DNA from 3 places in the Fusibacter sp. JL298sf-3 genome. Region 3 is predicted to be linked to each of the others. Evidence: riboswitches for the same ligand, from Rfam matches in the RefSeq annotation. Region 3 holds a riboswitch; each other region holds the start of a gene.

Evidence for each region. Region 3 has a riboswitch for cobalamin ahead of ACR6HW_RS03165 (DUF4430 domain-containing protein). Riboswitches for the same ligand answer to the same signal wherever they lie in the genome.
Region 1: linked by a shared signal. The riboswitch ahead of ACR6HW_RS11120 (ribonucleoside triphosphate reductase) and the one ahead of ACR6HW_RS03165 (DUF4430 domain-containing protein) in region 3 are both predicted to bind cobalamin.
Region 2: linked by a shared signal. The riboswitch ahead of ACR6HW_RS14655 (DUF4430 domain-containing protein) and the one ahead of ACR6HW_RS03165 (DUF4430 domain-containing protein) in region 3 are both predicted to bind cobalamin.

What each region holds. Positions count from the first base shown of each region.
Region 1 is NZ_CM132608.1:2,339,677-2,343,921, forward strand. It holds gene ACR6HW_RS11115 (InlB B-repeat-containing protein) at 1-1,138, shown strand, start outside; cobalamin riboswitch at 1,560-1,901, shown strand; gene ACR6HW_RS11120 (ribonucleoside triphosphate reductase) at 1,988-3,757, shown strand; gene ACR6HW_RS11125 (4Fe-4S cluster-binding domain-containing protein) at 3,754-4,245, shown strand, end outside.
Region 2 is NZ_CM132608.1:3,066,543-3,070,787, reverse strand. It holds gene helD (RNA polymerase recycling motor HelD) at 1-75, opposite strand, end outside; gene ACR6HW_RS14665 (class I SAM-dependent methyltransferase) at 247-849, shown strand; gene ACR6HW_RS14660 (hypothetical protein) at 873-1,373, opposite strand; gene ACR6HW_RS14655 (DUF4430 domain-containing protein) at 1,364-1,765, opposite strand; cobalamin riboswitch at 1,996-2,160, opposite strand; gene ACR6HW_RS14650 (methyl-accepting chemotaxis protein) at 2,196-4,193, opposite strand.
Region 3 is NZ_CM132608.1:653,731-657,975, forward strand. It holds partial or broken gene ACR6HW_RS03155 (metal ABC transporter permease) at 1-657, shown strand, start outside; gene ACR6HW_RS03160 (metal ABC transporter permease) at 912-2,033, shown strand; cobalamin riboswitch at 2,198-2,390, shown strand; gene ACR6HW_RS03165 (DUF4430 domain-containing protein) at 2,567-4,245, shown strand, end outside.

The DNA.
Region 1 (4,245 bases), 1.7 Mb from region 3:
AACTGTGACAATGGATGCAGACAAATCGGTAACGGCTGTCTTTGAAGAAACGCAAACGACACCAGATCCCGATCCGGTAACAGAATACACACTTTCTACTGGCGTAACCGGCCAAGGCTCAGTATCAGGTGGCGGCACGTACACAGACGGTACAGAAGTCACTGTAACGGCAACACCTGCAGACGGCTGGACATTCGTCGGCTGGGAAGGTGATGCAAGCGGCGGCTCAAGCACAACTGTGACAATGAATGCAGACAAATCGGTAACGGCTGTCTTTGAAGAAACGCAAACGACACCGGATCCTGATCCGGTAACAGAATACACACTTTCTACTGGCGTAACCGGCCAAGGCTCCGTATCAGGTGGCGGCACGTATACAGAAGGTACAGAAGTCACTGTAACGGCAACACCAGCAGAGGGCTGGACATTCGTCGGCTGGGAAGGTGATGCAAGCGGCGGCTCAAGCACAACTGTGACAATGGATTCAGACAAATCGGTAACGGCTGTCTTTGAAGAAACGCAAACGACACCGGATCCCGATCCTAATCCGGACCCAGATCCAACACCGGATCCCGATCCGGAACCGGTCGACCCGACACCAGTCGATCCAACACCTACACCAGAACCGGAACCAGAACCAGTTCCAGCGGGCCCACAAGGGTTTGTAGAAGTCAGCTACATCGATCAAGACGGTTCGGAATTGGCATCTGCTTTTACCTTCTCAGGTGAAATCGGCACCAATTACGGCACATCGGCGAGATCGTTCAGTGGTTACGAACTGGTAGAGTCACCGTCTAACGCATCAGGTACTTTTGCTGACGGCACGATCTCAGTCACTTACAGATACTCAGACGGCTCAGATGAAGTCGAGCTCGAAGTAGAAGAAACGCCACTTGGCCCTGCTATCGACACGACAGAAGAAACGCCTGAAACGACAGAACCGGTTGTCGAAGAAACTGAGACAACAGAAGAAACAGAAACCCCTGTGGAAGTACCGGAAGGTGAGATTGTTCTCATCGATGAAACCACACCGGAAGGCCCTGCGGCATTGCCTAAGACAGGTCAACTGCCAATAAGCCTCTACTTCGGTATCGGTAGTATCCTTTCAGCAGCAGGTGTTTATTTAAGAAGAAAATAAAGTGAGATAGAGCCAAAGGCTGTCCCGAAGGGGACAGCCTTTGGCATGTGTGTTTAAAGGGACGGTTCTTTTGTGCCGTTGGTGGCAAAAAGGGCCGTGTGAAAAGGATGTACACCGTGAAAAATCAAAGGCTGTGGCCTGTGTACGGTGCATTTGGCGCCTTCGGTACGGCTTATGTGAAAGAGACGGCGGCAACAAAGAGTTCAGAGGCATTTTAAATGGAGAGATGCGGTAGAAAAGAGGCGTTTACGAACGTTTAGAGGCCGTTGGGGGTGTGGTAAAAATGGAAAAAACCAGTGGATTCCGGCACAAAAGAACCGTCCCCCCTTGACAATTAATTCACTTAGCGCTACAATCAAATTAGCTACAAATTGTGCATATGTGGATAAAAAACGCCACTTATCCACAATATATTGTAATACAACTGTATAGCATCTTTGGTGCGTACTTGAGAAATCAGGGCGCTTAAAAGGGAAGATTGGTGCAAAGCCAACGCGGTCCCGCCACTGTAAAAGACTGCAACGCTCATACCTCTGTGAAAACGGGAAGGGAGCGATTGCTAGTGTACTGTCTCGTTGAGATTTAATTAAAAATGCCAGATAGTCTGTATCCGTGCAAGGCAAAATATCGACGACAATGCGGGACGTTGTCGAGAGATTTTAACGCCGCAATGATGCAGAATAGATGAGCAGTTTTTTAATTGTGAACGATACAGTACACTACTGTCTTGAGCCAGGAGACCTGCCTGAGATGTGAGAACGCTAAAGCTCACGAGGATGAGACATGCGAACAAGCGCCGTCACCGGCGTCAGTTCCCTGTGTATTCGTGTCTTAAAGACACTTTTTTTTATGCGACAAGGAGGAAGGGCAATGCTCAAAAGCAAAGATATCGTGGAATCGTATTTACTTAAAAGCGACTGGCGGGTCAAAGAAAACTCAAACTCACCGTTTTCATTTGGCGCCTTAAACAAACATATAGCGGCAGAAGTCTCCAAAGACTATTGGCTCAGAGAAGTGTACCCAAAGGCCATTGCAGAGGGTTACATAAAGGGCGATTACCACATACACGACCTCGGCGGCATCACCCTCTACTGTTGCGGCTACTCGCTGAGAAGCGTCATACGCAAAGGGGTTCAAGGGGTTCCCAATATTCCGACGTCCACGCCGGCGAAACACTTTGCCTCTATACTCAACCAGTTGGCCAACCTCATCACCGTCTTTCAAAATGAAATCATGGGTGCCGTGGCCTTCAGTTCCGTCGACACCTATTTGGCGCCGTTTATCAAAGAAGACGGCCTCTCGTACGAAGATGTCAAACAGAACCTGCAAAACTTCATCTTCTCCATAAACTCCAATTCCAGAGGTGGCGCAGAGCCTGCTTTTAGCAACATCACACTGGATTTGACGCCGCCAAAAGACCTCATCGACCAAAGCGTCTACGTCGGGGACGGACAGCTGGACTACACTTATCGCGCCTGCCAAGAAGAAATGAACCTCTTCAACCGAGCGTTTTACGAGTTGATGAACACAGGGGATGCCAACGGCAGACCGTTTGCGTATCCGATTCCCACCTACAACATTCACGAGCGCTTTGACTTCGACAACCCGCTCAACGACGCCCTCTGGGAAATGGCAGGCAAATTCGGCTACCCGTATTTTGCCAACTTCATCAACAGCGACATGAGCCCTGAAGATGCGCGCAGCATGTGCTGTCGCCTGCGACTGGACCTCCGAGAACTGGAGCGCAAAAACGGGGGACTTTTCGGCGCAGGAGAAAGCACGGGCTCCATTGGCGTCGTCACATTGAACATGGCGCGGTACGGCTATAGGGCCAAAACCAAAGCCGAACTGTTCGACCTCATCGACTGCAACATGACCCTTGCGAAAGAGAGCCTCGAAATCAAGCGTGCCTTCCTTCAAGAAAACGTACTGGACGCCGGCCTCATTCCGGCATTCAGCACTTATGTCGGCACTTTTGACAACCACTTCAGCACCATAGGCCTCGTGGGCCTCAACGAAATGTGCGAGAACTTCCTCGGCAAAGACATCTTAGACGAAGCGTCCAGTGCGTTGGTCCTGGAAGTGCTCCATCACATGCGCGAAAAACTGAAGGACTTTCAAGAAGAAACCGAGCACCTCTATAACCTCGAGGCGACACCGGCAGAATCCACCGCCTACAGATTGGCGCGAAAAGACAAAGCACAGTACCCCGACATCTTGACACAAGGTACCGACGAACAGCCGTACTACACCAACAGCTGTCATATTCCGGTAAACAAAGTCGAATCGATACATCAGGTTTTCGAACACCAAGAGCCGATACAATTGTTGTTTACAGGGGGCACCGTCATCCACGTGTTCTTGGGCTCTCCGGTGTCCGGTGAAAAGGCCAAACACATCGTCAAAACCGTCTGTGAGCGGTACAAAGTGCCTTACGTGAGCCTTTCCCCGGTAAACCATTACTGTACGGCACACGGCTATATCGACGGCGCAGTGGACACCTGTCCCATCTGTGGCGAAACCGTGGAAAAATACCAGCGCATCACCGGCTATCTGCGCAATGTCAAATACTTTAACGACGGCAAAAAACAAGAGTTCATAGAGAGGCGACAGCTATGAAAATTCGATACAAATGCATCGAGCACGAACGCGTCGAAGACGCGCCTTTCGTCGGTGCGCTCATCGGTGCCATCGGGTGCCGCATTGGATGTAAGGACTGTTTTAACGCCCCGCTCAAGCAGCTGCCGACGCTGTTTGAAGACGTCGAAGCGGTGCTGGACGCCGTACAGAGCAACCCGTTTAACGAGGGGCTGATCTTCGGCGGTCTCGAGTGGTCAGAGCAACCGGAGGAACTGGTGGCACTGGCTTCAGAAGCGCTGAACAGAGGGCTGAAAGTCATGGTATACACAGGCCTCACACTGGAGGCGTTTCTCAAGAGCGTCCCTGCCATCGACAGCTTGGAAGGGACACTCTACCTGAAATACGGCAGCTTTAATGTGACGGCGCTCAGCACCGACCATCTGGACCACGGCGTCAAGCTGGCGAGCACCAATCAGCACATCGCTACTTTAAGGGACGGTTCTTTTGTGCACGATTCCACTAGTATT
Region 2 (4,245 bases), 1.4 Mb from region 3:
GCGCATATAGTCTCTTGTAAAGGAGAGCCGCGCTTCCTCTGACTCGAATTCTGGGTGTTTTCGTTCAGTCATCATTGCCTCTTTTCTCATAGGGAAATCGCTTGGATTTCCGCGCGTTTAAGTCGACACTGGTGAAATTCGTGGAAAATTATTTTACCACATTTAACGCCTTGGTTTCAATTGGGCATTTAAAGAAAGCGCCTTTTTTGATATAATCTTAATCACTATGTAACGAAAGGACCTATTATGAAACGTTTTGAGGAACGGGTGTACCCTAAAAATATGCGCCCGACCAACGGCATGCTCATTGAGCATCAAGCGCGCTACGACTTCGTCAAGTCTCACTGTAAGGGCCGTGTCTTAGACATCGCCTGCGGCTCAGGCTACGGCGCAGACCACATCCACAACCTCCAAGTAACCGGCTACGTCGGCGTCGACATCGACGCGGCAACTGTCGCTTACGCAACTGAACACTACGGGGGAGAAAACCGCCAATTTCTCGTAGGGGACGCACTGGACAAAACACTGCCGTCAAAGCTCGGCACTTTTGACGTCATCATCAGCTTTGAAACCATCGAGCACTTTCACGGCGACAGGCAGTTTCTTCAGACGCTCTACGACCTCTTGGTTCCCGGCGGTACGCTGTTTATTTCGACGCCATTTGGCAGAGGCGTCGGCCAGCCGTGCACTTGTCCCTACCACGTTCACCAATACACTGAGGCCGAATTTTTAGAGCGCCTCGAAATTTTCGACCAGGTGACTATGTACCATCAAGTTGGCGACACCATTGAACAGCCTTTACCTGAAAAACGGTATTTTTTAATGCTCGCAGAATGCAAAAAACTCTAAACCAACGCGTTTAGAGTTTTTCTTTACATATGCGGTTTTACTTTTTCAACAGTTCTCACAACGGGTTTAAATAAAAACAGCGCAATGAGAAAATTTGACACGCCGTGTACGATATCAAACGGCAAGCCGCTGATCCAATACGTAAAGCCGTAGGCGGCGCCGTAAAAAAACGACTCAAAGATAGCAAACATCAAGCCAAATGTGAAACCAAATACTGCCGAGAGCCCTGCATAGGCGTATTCATTTCGCGTAACCCTCGACAACAAACTCGCCATCACAATCAGCAACGGCCATATAAAGTAATAGCCGATTATCCAAGTCCCAAACCCCCACAACAACACCTCGGTGGTTACAAACACAAACGCTGCAAGCAGTGTCCGCGTCTTGCCAAAAACAACGGTGTACACAATGAGCAAAAACGTGACAATTTCCACGTTTGGAATGCTAAATAAGGCCATCTTACCCGCGGTTAGCGCCGCGGATAAAATGGCTATGAGGGTTAAATCTCTCGTTTTTATTCCCAATTTTGAATCTCAAACCGATAGACGTCGCCGTCGAGTACCGGAATGTCTTTTACGCCGACCATAGCGGGTTCTCCATTGATGGAAATGTGGTAAAACTCTTTCTTTTCTTGCGTTGCCACATACCCTTTCATACCGATGAGCATCGGTCCAAAATCTTGTTCGTCAAATACAGTCCCGAGTGTTTCTTTCTTCTCTTCGAGCAAATCGTATAAGTATTCTGCATCGGTGTGAAGTGTCATTTTTTCATCGATGTTTTCCGACGGGATAACCACTTCAACTGTAACGGCTTTTGAGCCCTCTTGTGTTTCTGCACCGAAGAATTGATTGTAGGCAAAAAGTGCGCCTACTGCAACCAATACCACAACCAGTGCAATGACCAGTTTGTTTTTCATTATAGCCTCCTTAGTAATTATCCGCTCTCGCACTGAGAACGTCTGTTTTTTTTTCAACAACATCCGACGTCGTCTCGAGGTTTTAAGTCGATTCTCACCACCGAGCTTTACTCGGCAACCTTTCTAAAAATCGCTTTGTCTCAAGAGCGCCTTCTCACGCGTAAAAAGCCCGTTCTCCAAAGGGAAAACGGGCTGTATCAGCTTCATTTCCATCCCACTTCCCAGGAGACTTCTATCGTTCATCAACGGCAGGTCTACCGGCTAGGCTTCATCCTCTGACCACCCTTCCCGCTTGCGCAGTGGTATGTGGCGTTCGTCGGCCATACGGTTGCTGGGACAGCTCGCTAAGCGATTCCCTATTAAGTCTTGCGACACCTGTTGACGTTCTGTTGTTCTTACTCATTATAATGAATTTAAAAGCCAATTGCAACTAGATTTTGAACTTGCTGATTTCTTCATTGAGGTGGACAGAAATTTGGTTGAGGTCTTGTGCGGACTTCGCCACTTCCTCCACGGCAAAGGTCTGCTGATCCATAGAAGCGGTTACCTCTTCTGAAGCGGCAGCCGTTTCTTCTGAAACAGCTGAGATGTTCTCAATACTGCTGACGATGCGCTCCTTGTCTTCGTTAACTTCCGATACAGACTGACCGATTTCATCGATGTTGCGCGTGATTTTTTGGAACGCCGACTTAATGGTTTCAAAGGCGCCGATAACGTCGTTCACCGCGCTGTTTTGATTTTCTGAGATCGTCTTGAGCGTCGTCATACTGCTCACCGACTCAGCACCGTCTTGTTGGATGTTGAGGACGATTTCTTTAACCTGCTCTGCTGCATTGGCAGACTCTTCAGCCAGCTTTCTGATTTCCTCAGCGACAACTGCAAAGCCTCTGCCGTGCTCTCCGGCGCGCGCCGCTTCAATAGAGGCGTTAAGTGCCAAGAGGTTGGTTTGAACTGAAATCGCCGAAATGGAATCCAAAATACCGCCGATTTCCTGTGTGCGATCGTTAAGTTGTAAAATAACAGTTTCAATGGCCTTGTTGGCGTCCATCGATTCTCTGTTCTTATCGCTGAGGTCGCCGACGGATTTAAGACCGCCTTCATACGCCTCTGTTGTGCTCTTAGCAGAAAGCAGCATCTCGTCTGTGAACTCGTTGAGTCTGACGAACTTCTCTGAGAGTGCACGCGCCACCAAAGTACTCTGCTCGGCATCTTGTGCTTGATCTTGTGCCCCTTTGGCGATGTCTTCAACAGTCTTCGCCACTTCGTCTGCAGAAGCACTTACTTCTTCACTTGTAGCTGCAAGGCTTTGCGACGACGTCGTCAATTGTCCGGACACTTGCTGAACATTGTTTACCAACTTCCCAAGGTCTGAGATGGTTTCATCAAAGAACTTGCTCAACACGCCGATCTCGTCTTTGGATTGAATATCCGAATGAACACTGAGGTCTCCGGTACGAGCGGTTTTCATCGCTTCGACAAGTCGCTTGATGTTATCGTTAAAGCTCTTTGTAAACAAGAAGACCAGTATCACGGCAATGACAAAGCCGAGCAATGACGCCAAGGCGATGTTTGTAATAATGGTGTTTAAATCCGCTTGAATTTCGTCGTAATAGAAGCTTGAAACAACAGTCCAGCCCACGCTTTCAATCGGTGAGAACGAAGCCAGTTTTTTGTGCTTTTCACCATCTTCTGTATTGGTGTAGTCTAAGGTCTCCATGCGGCCTTCAACCAAAGCGGCTTTAATGACTTCAGAATCCATCTCTTCGCCGATTTTTGACGGGTTTACATGGGTCATAATAATGTTGTTGGCATCCACGGTAATCGGATAACCTTTTTCGCCGATTCTCAAATCTTTGGTCTGATCGTTTAGAGTGTCGAGCAATAAATCAGCGGCGATAACGCCTGCGAATTTTCCCTGTGCGTTGTACACCGGTGCACACGCTGTAATCATCATGGCGTTTACCGTGTCGTCGAAATAAGCGTCTGTCCAGACAAATTTACCGCTGTCTTTGGCCAGTGTGTACCAGTCGCGCGTCCGCGGATCGTAGTCGCTTCCGAGGTCGTCGTCCGGTTTCACCAACATCTTGCCGGCTGTCGTTCCCATATAGATGGAGAAAATGCCGTCGTTGCTCGACGCATAACTGTCGAGGACTTCTAAAATAGCGCGTTCGTTTATCGCCGGATCCGCCAGCAACGCCTGTTTAGAAAGCGCTTCGACAATGCCCTGATAGCCCGACAAATAGCTTTCCATAGACATGGCTATCTGATCGCCCACATCCTGTGTGGCTTTTAATTGGTCGCTCTTAATAATACCGGATACCCGCCAATAAGTGAGCCCCCCCACTAAAATTTGTACGATTAGAATAACTGCTACAAAAATTGAAATGACCAGTTTTCTAATACTTCTCTTAACTTTAATCTCATTCATACAAACCCTCCTCGCTATAAAAGCGCCTCATTAAAAAATCGTAATATTCGCT
Region 3 (4,245 bases):
GCCTTGATTGCCGGGCTCTTGGCTACCGGTTTAATCACTTTAGTCACTCGGCATACACGCATCAAAAATGATGGCGCCATGGCTTTGGTCCTTTCCACTTTCTTTGGCTTCGGATTGGTCTTGATGACCTATATTCAGAAAATCCCAAACGCCAATCAAGCAGGCATTGACAAGTTTATCTTCGGACAAGCCTCTACGCTTTTAAAGCGAGACGTCTACAGTGTCTCCATTATCGGTATGCTTTTATTAGCGCTTGTCGTTCTCTTTTGGAAAGAACTAAAACTGGTGACATTTGACAGCGCTTTTGCGGACAGCTTGGGCTTTTCAGCGACTAAGCTCAATCGGCTGATGTCCTGTATGATCGTCGTTTCAATTATTATAGGCCTTCAAACTGTCGGGGTCATTTTAATGAGCGCCATGCTCGTCGCTCCCGGCGTTGCCGCACGTCAATGGACCAACAGCCTCTCTAAAATGGTGGCCCTCGCCGGTGCTTTCGGTGCATTCAGTGGCGTTTTAGGTACCTTGATTAGCTCCTCTATGCGTAAGATGCCTACGGGCCCGGCCATTGTCGTCATTATAAGCCTTATCGTTCTTATAAGCATCTGTTTTGCCCCTGAGCGCGGTTTAATCTGGCGTTACCGACAACAGAGAAACCGCTACAAAAGCATAACATCGGATCAATTGCTGTTTAGCTTATACCGTTTGTCTCAAAATCACGGGGAAGAGAATAGAAGCCACAACCTGTTGGCAATCAATCCTTCCTGTGCCAACGACAAAAGGCTTCAACGCGAAATAGAGCAACTCCTCGACAGAAGCGATTGTGTAGAACGAGATTATTTTAACCAGTGGATGCTCACTGAAAAAGGGCTTGCGTATGTTAAAACTCATCCCCTGAGAAAGGAGGCGCTGCTATGAGTGCGCAAATGGAAATTCAGTTAATTGCCGTCGTCGTAGCGGTGGCTTGTAGCTTACCCGGCGTTTTTCTCGTCCTCAGAAAAATGGCTATGATGACAGACGCCATCACACATACCATCTTACTGGGAATTGTCGCCGCTTTCTTTGTCGTTCACGACTTGAACTCGCCGCTACTTATTATCGGAGCAGCAGCCGTCGGTTTACTCACTGTGTACTTAGTGGAGCTGATTACGGCAACACGTCTCGTATCTGAAGACGCAGCCATTGGCATCGTCTTCCCACTCCTCTTCAGCATCGCCATTATTTGGATCAGCCGTTACGCCGGTAAAGTCCATATTGACACCGACGCCGTTTTGCTTGGCGAACTGGCTTTTGCACCTTTTAACCGCCTTGTTATAGGCGGTGTGGACCTCGGCCCCAAAGCGTTGTATACAATGGGGACCGTTCTCGTTCTCAACGTCGTCATGATTGTTTTGCTGTTTAAAGAACTTAAAATAAGTATTTTTGATGCTGGACTCGCTTCTGTACTGGGCTTCTCACCGGTTCTGATTCAGTATTTACTAATGACCAGTGTGTCCGTCACAACTGTTGCAGCTTTTGAAGCTGTCGGTTCAATCTTGGTAATCGCATTTATGGTAGGCCCACCTATTACCGCCTACCTCCTTACAGACCATCTTAAACGGCTGCTTTGTTTCAGCGCCGCCATTGGCACCTTCAACGCACTCGTTGGCTATCGATTTGCCTACGCATTCGATGTGTCCATCGCCGGGAGCATGGCCACTGTAACGGGACTGACTTTCTTGTTGGCTTTTATCGCAGCACCGAAACGCGGAATGATCACTGTACTTAGACGCCGAAGTGTTCAAAGGCGGGAATTTGCACAAAAAGCCATCGTCTTTCACATGCACCGACACACCGATACCGCCGAAGCACGTGAAGAAAATGGCGTGAAGTCGCTGCACTTACATGTGAACTACTCAAGGGAACGCCTTGAAAAAACCATGAGACAGCTCATTCGCGAAGAAAAAGTCGTCGTGCTCGACGGAATTTACCACTTGACAGAAAAAGGACGACACTTTGCACTGGAAAGCTACGACGCTATTCTCGGGACGGTCTAAAATCAACAAAGCCTTGTAAAGCACTTCGTGCATGCTATTGCTCTGATAAAAATCGAGCTCTAAAGGCTAACAAGGCGTATCTAGCGGATTTTATTATATTTACTTTTACAACAGTTTGTGCTAGTATATCAGCGGGACATCCCTTAATTTCATAGGAAACCACAGGTTTCCAATGGTCAATTGGTTTCTTCTTAGAAATAAGAGGAATTAAAAGGAACTCGAGTGAGAACCTCGGACGGTCAGGCCACTGTATTTGGAGAGTGCACTTCATTTAGCCACTGAACAAAGTGTTTGGGAAGGCGAAGTCTTCACGTTAGCATCCATAAGTCAGGATATTGCCAATTGATTGACACCACCCCCTTCCAGTGAAAGGAACGTGTTCATCGTACGATATTTATTATGGATTTACTCCGTGAAATCAAAGAGACTTTATTGTACCAAACCGGCTTTTCAAGCCGGTTTTTTGTATGTTTAGGCCTTGAAATAAACACCGCGTCCCCCCCTGGAAACAAATATATCATAAGGAGAAGAACATGAAACAACGTAAAGTACTTTCACTAATTCTTGCAGTCGCACTCGTTCTTACCGGTTTTCCACTGGTGCCAAACTTTGCGTCAAACACCAGCCAAGGCGAAGCTCTAAGCAAGCTGGTGACTCGGTACGAATCTTTTGATGGCAGCTACAATGCAACCTACGACTACCTCGAGGCAATGGGACTGAAAAACGCCGGTGTAGATGTGACCACCATACGCCGGGCGCTCACCGTATACGGGGGCCTCAGTTCCCTTTCTAACGGTGCGCGCAATGTAATGGCACTAATTGCGGCCGGCGAAAATCCTGCTGATTACAACGGAAATAATTACGTCCAAATGGTATTAGACGAATGGCCCTCTGAAGAAGACCCCAAAGATTTGGCCCTGGGGATTATCGCACTTGAGATGGCAGAGGCATCGTACGATAAAACCGCTTACGCCAAACATCTTATCGCCACCGGAAAAGAAGACTACAGCGGTGAGTTCGCCTTTGGACACACGTCGTCGTATTGGGACGATTGGGATCAAGAGATGGTTGAAGACTACACGCCGAGTGCCGACTACACCGCCCTCGCTGCACTTGCTCTCGCCTCTCATCGACAAGTTGAAGGCGCTGAAGACACCATTCAAAAAGCGCTTGTCTATTTAGAAAAGCGCATTGAAGACAACGGCTCAATCGAGGGGGACTTAAGTGCTACTGTCTACGCGTTCCAAGCCCTTAAGAAGCTTGGAATCGCCCCTTCAAGCTGGGTCTCAAGCGCCGGCAACACCCTTGAAAATGGAATCATGGCCTGTTACATTGAAAGTGACGGGAGATTTACCAACAGTCCAGGGGGGAGCTATGCAAGTAAACTTGCCGATGGCATCGGTTTAGTCGCTCTAACAGAGCTCATTAACGGAAACAGCGTCTACGATATACGTTATACCCCTATGACTCCACCGACATCTGTCCGTTCATCGCTTGATACTTTAACAGAACTCACTGTGGGAGAATCATTGAACTTTACTGCTTTCGCCTATGACGCAAGCGACAGACCACTGGACGACGTGGTGTTAATCACTTCTGACACCCCTGAAGTGGTCACCGTAGAAAATCAGACCCTCACCGCTCAGCGCGTCGGTACTGCGAACATTATCTTTGGTGTTGAAGGCGCCCCTTCAATAACAGCGCAGTACAGCGTGTCAGTTGTCGCCGGCGAAGGTCTTACGCCAGCACTAAAAACAACATTGCAACAGGAAATTGACTTTTTAAAAGCCAAATACGCCGTCTACAACAACTACGAGTTTTTATCTGCCCCCGCAGCAACTGTATCGGGGATGGACGGCAATCATATCGCTGACAACTTGATGTCTTATTCGAGGGTCAACAACTTAGCGCTGCTGACGAAAACGCTGATTGCTCAACTAGGTTCTTCTTCTGCACCAGTGCTGACAACCGATGAAGGACAAGTTGAAAATTTATTGGAAACACTTCGAGCCGCACAAGTCCAAAACGGTGCTTACAAAGGGCAATTTGCCCTCAGTCCTATGGACTTAAATGATGCTGAGTACCAGGCTTGGGCGATTATTGCCCTCTATATGTCCGGCGCGCCTTATGACAGTACATCAGCAGTTGAAGCACTCGTAACGCTTCTCGATGGCGCGTACAAGTCTTCTGTGGGTTATAAAGCCATACAAAC